DNA from 2 places in the Lacticaseibacillus sp. 22 genome. Region 1 is predicted to be linked to the other one. Evidence: predicted binding sites of a transcription regulator. Region 1 holds the regulator's gene; the other holds the start of a gene.
The links. The regulator NrdR, encoded in region 1, represses ribonucleotide reductase genes. The targets are predictions, from matches to a motif close to ACACNATATATNGTGT.
Positions count from the first base shown of each region.

Region 2: nrdH (glutaredoxin-like protein NrdH) is a predicted target of NrdR. The motif match lies at 1,454-1,469, and genes of this name have one in related genera.

Region 1 is NZ_JBVAYD010000012.1:8,869-17,944, forward strand. It holds gene ACWP87_RS07295 (replication initiation and membrane attachment family protein) at 1-1,327, opposite strand, end outside; gene nrdR (transcriptional regulator NrdR) at 1,403-1,870, opposite strand; gene coaE (dephospho-CoA kinase) at 1,925-2,527, opposite strand; gene mutM (DNA-formamidopyrimidine glycosylase) at 2,524-3,372, opposite strand; gene polA (DNA polymerase I) at 3,382-6,027, opposite strand; gene ACWP87_RS07320 (Bax inhibitor-1/YccA family protein) at 6,467-7,177, opposite strand; gene ACWP87_RS07325 (DUF916 and DUF3324 domain-containing protein) at 8,028-9,076, opposite strand, start outside.
Region 2 is NZ_JBVAYD010000001.1:231,864-237,070, reverse strand. It holds gene nrdE (class 1b ribonucleoside-diphosphate reductase subunit alpha) at 1-1,086, opposite strand, end outside; gene nrdH (glutaredoxin-like protein NrdH) at 1,154-1,384, opposite strand; gene ACWP87_RS01060 (helix-turn-helix domain-containing protein) at 1,745-3,196, shown strand; gene ACWP87_RS01055 (hypothetical protein) at 3,392-3,718, shown strand; gene cls (cardiolipin synthase) at 4,048-5,207, opposite strand, start outside.

The DNA.
Region 1 (9,076 bases):
CACCAAGCTGCCGAAGTTTCTCCAATTGGGCAGCCAAGGTTTGCCGATCAGCTTCACTGACCTTCCTTTTCTTTGGCTGATAACCTTCTTTGGCCCAATCCGGTAGTTTTTCTTGCCGCGTGCCTTTTGTTTGAGTTTGACGACGTTTTTGGCCAGTCGCCTTTTGATGCTCAAACGCATGGATCTGGTTTAAGGCAGCTTCCGGGCTGGTTACATTGGCTTTTAACCAGCTGTTGGCAATCGCATCCAACAACGCCTGATTAATACTGTCGTTGGTTCTGAGAATATAATCAATCAGAATATTAATCGTCGGTGCGTCAAAAACATTGCGCTCACTCAATTGCTGAATGGCGCGCAGTTCGTTGTTAGCCGGATACATGCGCGCGTTTTTAGCCTGTTTCGCCGCAGTTAAAAACTGCCGCGGTGGCATACTTTTGGCCCGCTTAAGCAATGCCTCATCAGCACTTGCTACTTTTGGCGTCTGGGTTGGAGTTTGCGGTTTGGCATGTGGCTGCTGGCGCGTATAGCTTTGTTCGGCTAGCCGGCGCAGTTGATTCAAATCGATTTTTCCCGTCATAACATCGGTCGCGCGACTGATCAAGCGGGCAAAATCAGGCGGTTGCAAGCCGTAAAATGCCGCTACTTGATAAAGTGCCGCTTGATGTTTAGTCAGTTGTCCGGTTTGCAGATTGCTATTGGCCAACAACGATTTTAATAAGTCCCAATCGTAGCCATCCCCGCTTCCCAACCGTGGACGATTTGCCGGCTTTTGGGTCACGGCTTCTTTAGCGGCCACAACAGCCGGTGGTTCCTGGCTGAGGTCATGGTCAAAGCGAAACACATCCAAGAAGCTGGCGGTAATCTCTTGCCATTCCGGACGCCGCACCGGTTTCAAGCTAAACTTGGCTACCAATTCATCGTAGCGATTCTCGCCCACTTTGTCATACAGCAGGAGTCCTAACAGGTCATCTTTGAAAAAGGCATCGGGACTCACCGGTGGGTAAAGTTCATACGCATAATAACGGCCCAATGAGTCAACTTGCGAATAAGTGCGTAATAACCCCACTGCTTCCAATTTCACGCGCGCAACAAACAGCTGCTCAATGTCAATATCCAAAAGATCCAACAGCCAAAGTTGCGGCCGCCGATCCGTGACCAAGGCGCGGTCTTTGACTTCTTGCCATAAGCTCAGGTAAAGCGCCATCGGAACCGGGCCAACTAAGGGTTGATAAAGCGAAACTGCCACTTTTTCGTCAAAGTCGCTAAAATAACCTGCTTTGGTCAACACAAACCCGGCTTGCGGAATAAACGTATCAGGGCGCTGCATGACATTCACCTCTTTTCAGACAACGGACCTGAGACAATCGCCTCAGGTCCGTTTTGTTGATTACTTCAATCACATTTACTTCTTAGTCTTTTCCTTCTTCATCATATCCTGAAGCTCTTGCATGAAGACGGACATATCCTTAAATTGGCGGTAAACACTGGCAAAGCGAATATAAGCGACATCATCGACATCCGCTAATTTCGACATGACATATTCGCCAATAGCCTGACTGGAAACTTCATTTTCACCAATCGCGCGCAGTTGATTTTCAACCGAATCCACGATCCCTTGCATTTGTTCCATGGTCACCGGCCGTTTTTCAGCAGCCCGGATGAGCCCTTTAAGAATCTTCTCGCGGTTAAATTCTTCCCGCGTGCCATTCTTTTTGATGACCAATAACGGGGTCTGTTCAACGCGTTCAAAAGTTGTAAAACGAAACCCGCAGTTCTCGCACTCACGCCGACGCCGGATTGCCCGACCGCCGTCTGTGGGACGCGAATCGACAACCCGCGAACTATTATGATGGCAATGGGGACATTGCACGACTCCACCTTCTTAATCAAAGTTTGATAGCTTATTATAGCACGTGCAAGCCGCTTATGATAGTTGCTCAAGCCGGTGAATCAAGGCTTTTGCCTGGTCAATCGTCGCGGCTTGTGTCCCGTTGTTATCGATCACAAAATCAGCCATTGCCGCTTTTTTGGCTAATGGTATTTGGGAAGCGATGCGTTCTTGGGCCGCTTCTTTGGTCAAGCCATCGCGCGTCATCAACCGCGCCAACTGCACCTCGGGATCAACCGTCACCACCGCAACGCCATCAAACGCATCGGCATAGTCAGCTTCATACAAAAGCGGGATATCCCCGACAACGATGGCGGCACCGCCTGCTTTGGCTTGAGCAAGCGCTTGATTAATCGCTGCACGCAAATACGGGCGATTAATTTGGTTCAATGCTTCCATACGTCCCGGCTGCGAAAACACAATGTCGCCCAGTTTGGCGCGATCAAGGGTCCCGTCCTTGCGTAAGACCCCCGGCCCAAACGCTTGGACAATTCGCGCAAGCACCGGTTGACCCGGTTCAACAATGCGCCGGGCAATCACATCGGCATCCACCACCGGAAACCCAGCCGCTTTAAATGTCCGACTTACCGTTGATTTGCCTGACGCGATGCCGCCTGTCAGCCCTAACAAAAAGGTCATGCCAGTTGCCCCCCTCGATGTAGCGGCTGGCAATGCGGGCAATAATGCGTGCCGCGTTGACCGACTTTAATTTTGACAATTGTGGTGCCGCAACGATCACAAGGCGTCCCTTCACGATCATAGACATGCAAAGCATCCTGAAACGAACCGCGATTGCCTTCTGCATCAACGTAAGTATGGGCACTGGTACCGCCAGCGGCAATGGCGTCGTCCAATTCCTTGATAATCGCATCATGTAACGTGTGAATCTCCGCCTTGGTTAAGGTATTAGCTGGCTGCAGGGGATTGAGCTTGCTGAGCCATAAAACCTCATCCGCGTAAATATTACCGATTCCGGCCACAACAGTTTGATCCAGCAAAACCGATTTAATGGCTTTATGATGCCGCTTTAGCTTTTGGGCAAAGTCACTTTCGCTAAAAGTAGCAGCAGTCGGCTCCGGCCCTAGCTTGGCCAGTGCTGGCACCAATTGCTCCTGACCAGTGTGAATTAGCCGCATTCGGCCAAACTTACGCAGATCGCGGTAACGCAACTGGCTGCCATCCTGAAAGGTAAACGTCACATGATCATGCTTATCCAGCGGCGTTTTGGCATCCGAAACAACGTAATAGCGGCCTTCCATGCGCAAATGACTGACAATCGTCATGCCGTTGTTAAGCCGAATCAGTAAATACTTACCGCGGCGATCAATCGTGTTGACAGCAGCGCCCACAACCTGTTTTTGAAAGGTTGCCAGACCATTAATTAGGATTTTCTCCCAGTTTGTGCTAATCGCGGTGATTTTTTTATTTTTGACTAACGGTAACAAGGAACGGCGAACCGTTTCAACTTCAGGTAATTCAGGCATGAGTTCTCCTTATTTCGCATCAAACCAGGTCGGTCCATAATGACTTTCGACTTTCAAAGGTACCGCCAGTGAAACAGCCGAGTCCATAATCTTAGGCACTAATTGGCCAAGTTGCGCCATTTCAGCAGTCGGAGCTTCAAAAATCAATTCATCGTGTACCTGCAGCAACATTTTCGCCTGCAGATGGGCCTCATCCAACGCCTTTTGCATGCGAATCATCGCGACTTTAATGATATCTGCGGCACTCCCTTGGATCGGCGTATTCATCGCCGTTCGTTCCGCAAACTTGCGCAAGTTGAAATTGCGGGAGTGAATCTGGGGCAGATAACGACGGCGGTGGAAGAGCGTTTCAACATAGCCGTCTTCACGCGCTTTCTTGACCATATTTTCCATGTAATCGTGGACTTTCGGGTATTGTTCAAAATAACCGTCGATAAACGCCTTGGCCTGTTTCCGCGAAATCCCGATATTTTGTGCTAGGCCATAGTCACTGATGCCGTATACAATCCCAAAGTTCGTGGCCTTGGCTTGCCGGCGCATATCCGGCGTGACCTCATCAGGTGAATCGAGGCCAAAAATTTTCATGGCGGTATTTGCGTGAATGTCAACGCCGTGTTTAAAGGCTTGCTGCATATTCTCATCACCCGAAATATGCGATAACACGCGTAATTCGATTTGCGAATAATCCGAGCTAAAAATCTGCCAATCTGGATGAGAAGGGACAAAGGCTTTCCGGATAATCTTACCTTCATCCCGTGCTGGAATATTTTGCATATTCGGATCAACGGAACTCAGGCGCCCGGTTTGCGTCAGTGTCTGTAAATAACGGGTGTGAATTTTATGATCCGGCATTTGTGCTTTCAACAAACCCACCACATAAGTCGAGTTTAGTTTGGCCCAGCCGCGATAATCCAGAATATCCTGAACAATTGGACTAGCCGATTTCAATTCGTTTAAAACATCGACACTGGTGGAATAACCGGTTTTGGTCTTTTTAATCACTGGTAAATTAAGTTTTTCGAATAACACTTCGCCTAATTGCTTTGGAGAATTCAGATTAAATTTAACGCCGGCTTCACCATAAATTTTTTCTTCCAACACCTTAATGCTTTGCGAAAATTCGGTTCCCATGTCCTTTAAGGTTTGAGCATTTAACGTAATACCTTGAATTTCCATTTCTGCCAAAACCCGCGCCAGTGGCATTTCCATGTCCGTGAAAAGATCCGTCTGTTCCTGTTTAGCCAAGTCTTCGGTTAAATCAGGACGCAAGGCGAATAAGGCCTGAGACTTACGAGCGAATTGTTCAAACAGCAGTTTATCTTCAGGCACTTGACGCTTAGCACCTTTACCATATACATCTTCATCGCGAGGCAAGTCATGATAATCATGGTCTTCTGCAATTTTACCCAGATCATTGCTATTTTCATCTGGATTAATCAGATACGAGGCCAACAAAACATCGAAGGCAATGTCCGGCAACTTCAGGCCAAGACGATGAGCAGCCACAATATTGCGCTTGCCATCAAACACCGTTAAGTCGCGGTTTGAATCACCAAGCCACTTAGCAACTTCCGGAATCGTCAACAATGACACATCCGTGCTGACGTAAGTTTCTTCTTTAGTCCCAATGAAAAAGCCCACTTGTTCAGCGGTATGATAATTATCCGCTAACATTTCAATCTCAAAGGTTAACGGTTCGGTTGTTTTCGTGAGCGCCAAAATTGATTGGTCATCCAAAACGGAATAGTGTACAGGCTGTGACGGTTTTGCAACATCCCCGCCAATTTTCTTCAACAGGGAATTCATATTCATCTTAGTATAGAAATCGCGTAACTTCGCCAAATCGGGACCGTTATACTTTACGTCTGCAAGATCGATGGTCACAGGTGCATCGCGGTCAATTGTGGCTAACTGCTTGCTCAGGTACGCTTTGTCTTTGTCATTGATGAGACTTTCCTTCATTTTGGAAGTCTTCATCGCATCAATGTTGGCGTAAAGGTTTTCGATACTGCCATATTGCTTTAGCAGTTTTAAAGCCGTTTTTTCGCCAACCTTGGTGACCCCTGGATAATTATCTGACGTATCACCCATTAACCCCTTTAGATCAATAATCTGAGTGGGGGTAATGCCAAGCTTTTCTTTAACGTGTTCCGGCGTGTACGCCTCAAGTTCATTAACGCCTTTGACCGTGACCTGCACCGTTGTTTGATCCGTCGTTAATTGCGTTAAATCACGATCACCAGTCACGATTGTTGTCTGCCACCCTGCATCATCAGCTCGCTTAGCCATCGTTCCGATAATGTCATCAGCTTCATAATCCTTGAGTTCATAATGCTGAATGCCCATATCGTCGAGTAATTCCTTGATATACGGCAGCTGCTCTAACAACTCGCTTGGCGTCTTCGCCCGACCGCTTTTATAATCCGCGTATTTAGCTGTTCTAAAAGTCGTCTTGCCAGCATCAAACGCAACCAAGGCAGCATCTGGTTTAACCGACTTTAAAACAATCTCGAGCATATTGTTAAATGCGTAGATGGCATTGGTGTGCAGCCCATCTTGATTGGTGAAACGATCGAGTTGATTGTACAGGGCAAAAAAGGCACGGAATGCGATTGAGTTGCCGTCAATCAACAATAATTTAGTTTGACTCGTCATATATGAGCTTCCTTTTCTTCTCAAACCACCGCTATCGATGACATGAGTTAATTGTCATCATTATTGTACCAAATTCTTTGCCTTTGTGACGGCACGTTCCTAGTTAAGGGGGATCATCTCATAGCCGTTGCGGTTTGATAGGTTGCAGTGGGTGGTGGCCGTCCATTGATACACGTTTCTTCGTGCAAAAGCTTACGTGTAAGGACATTGAACGCAATGGCAAAGACCGGGCCATCATGCTTAAGGCCGCTTACACTCTGAGTCCTTGACACTCACTTTCTATAACGCGCTCCCCGGCGCAGAAGTCTGCGTGTAAGGACCTTAAGCGCAATGGCCAAGACCGGGCCATCACGCTTAAGGCCGCTTACACTCCGACTTCTAACCGCGCCGGCTCGCGCTCACATAAAAAAAGCCGGTTTCTGACCGACTTTTGCTTTTATTAATTGTTGTTGTCGCCAACGCCTAGGATCTGCAAGATGGCGGTGAATAGGTTTAAGAAATCAAGATAAAGCATAAGCGCCCCGACAACGGCTAGTGAGCTGGTGGAAATAGCTGCTTGTCCATCGCTGCCAGCCGTCAAGTATAAGTTCTTCAGGCGCTGAGTGTCCCAAGCGGTCAACACGATGAAGATGATCAAGATCGCATAAGAAATCAACATCTGCATGCCGCTTGAACCCATAAACATGTTAACCAACATCATGATGATGACGCCAAACAATGCAGACATCGCGATATTTCCCGCCTTACTCAGGTCACGCTTGCCAAAATGGCCAACCATGGACATGACGAAAAAGACTACCGCCGTTGTTGCCAATGCAACTGCAAGGTTAGATGTCTTTGCAACCATCGCAACGGAAGCAAAAGTGAAACCAAAACTTGCGGACATCAGATAAAACATTAAAGTTGCATAACCCGGACTTGCCTGGGCCCGCCGTCCAGTCACAAAGAAGGACAGGATCAGCGGCAATGCTGTCATAATCCAAAAGATAATTGGATGAGCACCCACAAAGTTGATGTAATCATTCTTAAGGGTAACTCCTAGTAAATAACTTACGAGCGCCGTCACAACCAGCCCGCTCCCCATCAAGGTGTAGATGCGGGAGAAGAACTGCGTCAAGCCGGCCTCGTTTACAACACGGCGTTCTTGCATATTGCGTTCATTCCTTTCAACTATCTATAACTATTATAACCAGATCAAAACATTTTGTCAGTCAGGCCAAAGACCGATTTGCATCTTGGTGAGTCAAACCGTCAAGCCCTGATACTGACTTTATCATGCTAGTGCTAACATTAACAGCCCGACATGCGCTTGTCCACTGGCTTGTATAGATCGTCATTGCTTTATTGCATATGTGTGAATGCGATCTTTCGGAGGACAAGCAAGGGAAAATACTAGATTTATTTATAATTAATTACTATTAATTTACTAAAGTTCACATCCGCTCGTAAAATCATTGACCGGCATACGTTTATCTGTTAATTTTTAATCATCGAAAGTCTCTCTCTTAAAATAAAGGATGTGAATAAATAATGCTCATGTTTTTTTATGGCACCCTAGCTATCATACTGATTACGATGCTCTTATTTAGAAAGAATCCAGCGATTAATCGAATCTCAAGTGCTATCATCTCGTCATCAAAAGTGGGAGCGCTATGTCGAACTTGCTTTTTAATCGTGAATTTCATTTTCTTTTATCTGTTTGTGACCCGCGACTTGTTGACTTTATTTACAATCGCGATGGTCGCCATCATGTATCTTGCCGTTGACTGGAGTCGTGGTCTACAAAGGAGTTGAACGCATTTCGGTTAATAAAGTACGCCTTGAATGCCACAATGAGTCGTTTTTTTTCATGCAAAATCGAGATGCGAAAAAAGCTAACCCGCGATGGATTAGCTTTTTTGTTTAACCGCAGATCTGGTCATAAAGCCCATTTCTTCTCAGAGATAACTGAATTGCCATCACACTGGCAACACAGAACAGATGTCTTGAAAGCCTTCAAATTAAGCACCGCGATGATGCCGCGCATAACGTTTGAACGCAATTACATTAATGGTGAGGAGTACGACTAACCCTGCTAAAATCATTAAGCGCCAGTCAATCGCATTCGCTTGGGCAGGTGCTTTTTTAACAGCGGCAGCATTCAGGTCATCGGCCTCTTTTTGCGCGACCATAAATGTTTTCTTGAAGTGCCATGTTCTACCGCCTGCCTTTGCGACCCCCTCAAAACGATATTTTCCCGGTTTTAACGGTTCATCATTGAGATCGACCTTAAAATTAAAGTTTGAGTTCGGTGCCATCTTGAGTTCGTGCTTGCGCGTTTGATACAGTGTTTTGCTTCCGTCTGCCTCAAAGATCTTCCCTTCTACAGTCAGGTCTTTGAGCATCGCCGGTTCAAAGTTTTGAATATTGGCTTGAATGGCGTTGTGACCATGATCACTGACCGCCTTCACTTCCTGCACCCTCAAGTTCGGTGGCACGACTTGATCAGATTCGGTTAAAACAACACCGAGTGCGTAGACATAACGATTAGCAACTGCGCCACTCGTTGTCGCTTTTTCATCTGGTTTAGCCATAAATTGCAGGCCACCAAGAACCGTCCCGGCAAATGCCTGCGCGGGCAACTTTAATTGCAAAGGTACTGTTTGTTGGCTTAAAGCCGGGATCGTCACTTCCGTTGGGGCCTTTAATAACGTTTTGAGATTGACCTTTAATGACGCATCCGTTCGACCCACCTGTTCGCCGTATTCGACCACCCCATTATCGTTTGTGAAGGCGGGGTTCACCTTGATGAGCACGGTCACGGGATCAGCTTGACGATTTTGAATGACAACGTTTAACGTCTGCGCTTGATTCGGACTCACCCGTAAATCAAAGTAGCTCGCACTTGTACCCCGCTGATTTTCCGGCAACTCAGCTTTGACCGTAAACCCTTCGCCTGCCGCTTGTGCAGATTGCTGCCACATGCCGGAAAAGAGTACCATGACCCACCCCAAGAGACCAACGATCCATATACTTTTTTTCATCTTTTGTGTGGCACCATCGACGCAAA
Region 2 (5,207 bases), on a different contig from region 1:
GATGTATGGATAGCCGGATTCTTGCTGCAACTTGGAGATCTCGTTTTCCAAGTCGCGCGCTTTAATCTTGTATTTCTTAATATCAGGATTGGCTACCATCTTGTCGTATTCCTTCGTGATATCCACGTAAGAAAATGGCTTGCCATACGCGCGTTCGACTGAATAAGGGGAGAAGAGGTACATGTCAGCGTTAGCCTTGATGAGTTCGTAGTATTTATCTGGCACAATCACACCAAGGCTCAACGTTTTCACCCGATACTTTTCATCGGCATTTTCCTTCTTAGCGCCTAGGAAGCTGATGATATCCGGATGGAAGACGTTCAAATAAACAACCCCGGCACCTTGGCGCTGACCCAGCTGGTTACTGTAGGAGAATGAATCTTCCAGCAACTTCATGACCGGCAAGACACCACTGGCAGCACCGTCAATGCCCTTGATCGGTGCACCGGCTTCACGCAGGTTCGACAGTGTCAAGCCGACACCGCCGCCGATACGGGAAAGTTCCAAAGCCGAGTTGATTGCCCGGCCAATTGAATTCATGTCATCGGTGATTTGCAACAGGAAACAAGAGACCAGTTCACCACGCCGCGCCCGACCTGCATTCAGGAAGGATGGGGTAGCCGGCTGATAGCGCTGATGAATCATCTCATCGGCTAAGTCAACGGCCAAATCTTCGTTACCATCCGCAAAGAAAAGGGCATTAGCGAAAACGCGATCTTTGTAATCTTCAAGATATTGCGTTCCGTCATCGGTTTTTAACGCGTACTGAGCATAATATTTATACGCAGCCATGAACGACTTAAATTGGAAATGCTGGGCAGTGAGAAACTGATTCAACTTCTCCAAAAAGGCTGGTTGATATTTCTTTAAAAAGTCGGCTTCATAATAGTGATGTTCAACCAGATACTTTAAGCGCTCCTGTAATGAAGCAAATTTCATGGTATTGGGTGCAACATTTTCGGTCAAAAAGGCCTGCAATGCTTCTTTATCTTTGTTAAGCGGAATTTGGTCGTTAACGGGAATGTTAATCTCGTTGTTAAGTGCGTAATAAGTAACCTCATCCGGACTAATGGTTTTTAGTGACATGCTAATCCCTGCTTTCGCTGCATTTAATCTTCCTTGCTAGTTTCGATGCGATAAAAAAACTGGCTGATCAAACAGCCAGTTGCTTCAAGGCATCCGGTCGGAACCCGGAGAATGAATCAAGCCCATCTGCTTCGAGAACGGGAACCTGCTGGAATCCCTTTTTCTTCAAGTAGTCGATGTATTCAGGTTCTTCGTTGATATTGTGTTCGGTAAATGAAATGTTATGGGTATCGAGGTAGCGCTTTGTCATCCGGCATTGCGGACAGCCATTGCGCGTAAACAGTGTGATGTTACGCATAGGTATCATCCTTTCTTGTTATCTTATGTCTTTTAGAATACTCAATATTGGGGTGCCTGTCAATGAAAAACACCATATCTTGGGGTTAATTTTTTTGATGCCCCCGAGCATATGGTGTCGATCCGATTTTTGCTTACTTTTAGTATACCAAGATTGCATAGTAAACGCCAGTGGCAACCGGTAAAAGGACGCGTTAAATATTGCTAATAACCATCACGCCAACGTGGTCGCTACTTTGAGGACTTTGAATGAGCGGCAAAAATGATTCAAAATAGGGGTGGCCTCAAGCAGGCATTATTTAGCTAGTTTACAATCGCCATTTGCTATACTATAGCAAAGTTTGAAAAAGAAGGCGGCACCATGGCGTTTGAAGAAATTTTTCTAGACCGCGAAGAACGAGACCGGTTAGCGATTTACGGCACTTTACGCGACGCACCCAACCACCAGCTTAACATTGTGACTACCTCAATGGCGCGCGGCGAAAGTTATCGGCAACTTCGCCGACTCATGGAGAAGGTAGCCGCTGATTTGCATGAAATTGATCCTGCTGCACCGCCGTTATTGCGCCGCGGTGATAACAATATGACGGCACCGCCTGCCATCAGTCGTGTTCGTTATCGCATCTTTTTATATCGGCGGTCACTGCCGGGGAAACTACTTGTCAAAACTTTGATGGCGCCCACGTCAACGCTTTCAGATCTATTGACTGAAACCGGGTTTTCCCGCGCTGCTTTTTTTCGCCGAATTTCCGCATTACGACTCTATTTGCGCCGAGCCGAAGTTTCGATTAATTTAACCCCGTTATCGCTGATCGGTTCTGAACCGCGAATTCGCCAAATCTATCGCCAATTATTGTGGCAACTGGTCGATATCGGGAATCCGTTGTTCGCCGATATTTTGCCTGAGTCGCGCCAACTCATCAAAGCGTTGCAAGCGGCCGGCATGGTACAACGCGATTTCTCGGTCGCCCAGTTGCTATTTTCAGCCAATATTAATTTGCATCGCCTTAAGGCCCACCACTCAATTGCCGGTACTTTGAACTTTTCTGCGCTCAAACCGCAGCCATCATTACCTAAAAAAATACCTGCTCCTTTAGCAAACTTGCCACGAGCCACTGCTGAAGCCGAGATGCTCTATCTTTATCTCGGACAATGGCGGATTCCACGCTTTCATACGGAACAACAATTTGATGCTGCCACCTTGGTCGGCTATCATGCCGCTAACGAGACGCCAGCATGGCAAACGGTCGCTAAGATTCGCGCCGAACTCAGCACACGACTCGTCGGAATTTCACCATCCGTGACCAATGATCTCGCCTTGGCGGGTAACTTGTTAAAAATTTTAATTAGCGAACGCATCTTTCCAGGCGGCGCTTACATTGATTTAACCAAAACCGCCAGTCCCATGCGCGCGTTTTATCCGCGTCTGGAGACAGCTATTAAGGCCTTTTTTGCCCGGGAGCTTCCAACTGAAAAATCCCGGCCTGAAATCGTTGACGGATTCTATCAGTTACTTTGGCCATTTATGACAGACAGTGCCGTTTCCGATAAACTCAAAGTGGCACTTGATCCCATGATGCCACAACCTTTGTACGAAACAGTCCGCCTTAATCTGATGCATCCCGCCTATATTCGACTGGTAACTGTTGCCCAACACCCGGACCTTGTGATTTCTGCTCAGGCGCTGGCTCCCGGTGAGGAACCGATTGTACCAGACACGCCTGTTTTTTATTTAGCGAGTGACAGGTTCGAGAGCTGGTCGGCACTTTATCAAGAATTGTTCCACCGCTCCCGCCAGCTCTTGCATCGTTAATCGGTGGCCGTTACTTTGTTGCTGGCAGAACAATCGGAAAATATAAGACGGGATCACACTATAACGCGCTCACCGGCGCAGAAGTCTGCGACTGAGGCCACTTATGTTCCGGTTTCTAACCGCGCCGGTTCGCGCTCAGCGTTGATGAAAATAGGTCATAGGTGCATACTAATAGTATTAGGAGATGAAGTAACCATGAAACGTGACAAGAAAGCTGATGAAGCGGCCGTCATTGATATGAATGACACGCTGATGGATTACGCTCACAAACGTCAGCCGCATGTTGATGATCTGGCCGAAGAACTGGCTAATCGGGCCAAAGATAATCTGGAAGCGATTGATACTTATTTAAACGATGGCGGCGAGGCGCGCAAAGAATATCAAGCGATTGCAGAGGGTTATTTGCGCGATAAGTATAATCTTGAGGGCGATGAGTTATTGGCGGCACGCGACGAGTTAGTTCATGCTGCGATTCATTATCTTCTTGGTCACACCAAGGTATTGGATGATTGGCAGCGTTAATGCGCGCGGCCCTGAAAGTCTCCAAGCGCGGGGTGTCGTTCAGTAGATGGCTTTAGTCCTTTTCGGTAACAATTTTATTTAATCGCGGTATCTTCATCAGCCATTTTTCAAAAAGCAACGCCGGTTCAACGAAGCATCACATCGTTGAACCGGCGTTGTTATCATTTGCGCCTTATAGAAAGTGAGCATGAACCGGCGCGTTTAGAAGACGAAGTGTAAGTGGCCTTAAGCGTGATGGCCGGGTTTTGGCCATTGCGCTTAAGGGGTGGTCCTTACATGCAGACTTCTGCGCCGGTGAGCGCGTTATAATGAAAGGCTTTTGAAGCAATTTAAAGAATAGGGGACAGGAGCCTGGAAAAGTCTTGCTTAAACCGTAACCACCAGCCTTGGTTCGAAATGATTTCCGGTGTCAGTAGATAGCTTTTGGCCATATCCGCTTGGAAGATTTCGGCCAAAGTTCCGGCAATTTTGCGATCGTAAATAAACGCATTTATTTCGAAGTTCAATTTGAAACTGCGGATATCAAAATTTGCCGAGCCAACACTGGCAATCGCATCATCGACGACAACGGTTTTGGCGTGCATGAAACCGTGCTGGTAGTGATAAATTTTAACCCCTGATCGCGCCAGATAATTGGCATAATATTGCGTAGCGCGGAAAATAAAGGGATGATCCGGCATATCCGGCACCATAATTCGGACATCAATGCCGGACATCGCCGCCGAGACTAAAGCATCGATTACCGTATCATCTGGCACCAGATAGGGGCTCTGAATCCAAACTGATTTGGTAGCGCTAGTGATTAACTTGGTGTACCCCAGCTTGATTTGTTGGGTGGGGCGGTCAGGTCCGGATGCAACAATTTGAATCGGCGTGCTGCCTGCGGTCATACTTTCGCTGGTCAGATCCTCGGCACCGCTTTGTTCGACGTTATAGGCAATTTCTTTTTGCTTATCGACAGTTGCGTTCCAATCCATTGTAAAGCGAATTTTCAACGCATAAATGGTGTTCCCGACAATGCGTAAATGTGTATCGCGCCAGTAACCGAATTTCGGTTTGCGCGAAACATATTGATCACCGACATTAAAACCGCCAATATAGCCAACGTGATCATCAATCACAACGATCTTGCGGTGATCGCGATAGTTAAGCCGAAAGTCGGTGATGGGATGTTTCGAGCTAAAATAGCTTTCTGCCTGTCCGCCGACATCAGTGAGCCGCCGCCACCATTTAGCCGAGGCACCCATTGAACCCCAGGCATCATACAAAACCTTCACGGTCACACCTTGCTTGGCTTTTTTTATAAGTAGTTGTTGAAACTGATTACCCAGCTCGTCGTTATAAATGGTGTAATACTCAACATAGATATAATGTTTAGCCGCTTCGATATCACGAAATAACGCCGCAAACTTTTTTTCGCCATCCGTGTAAAGTTGAACCTGGTTGTGCGCAAGTACCGGTGCTTGGGCCGTATTAAGAAAAAAGGCCG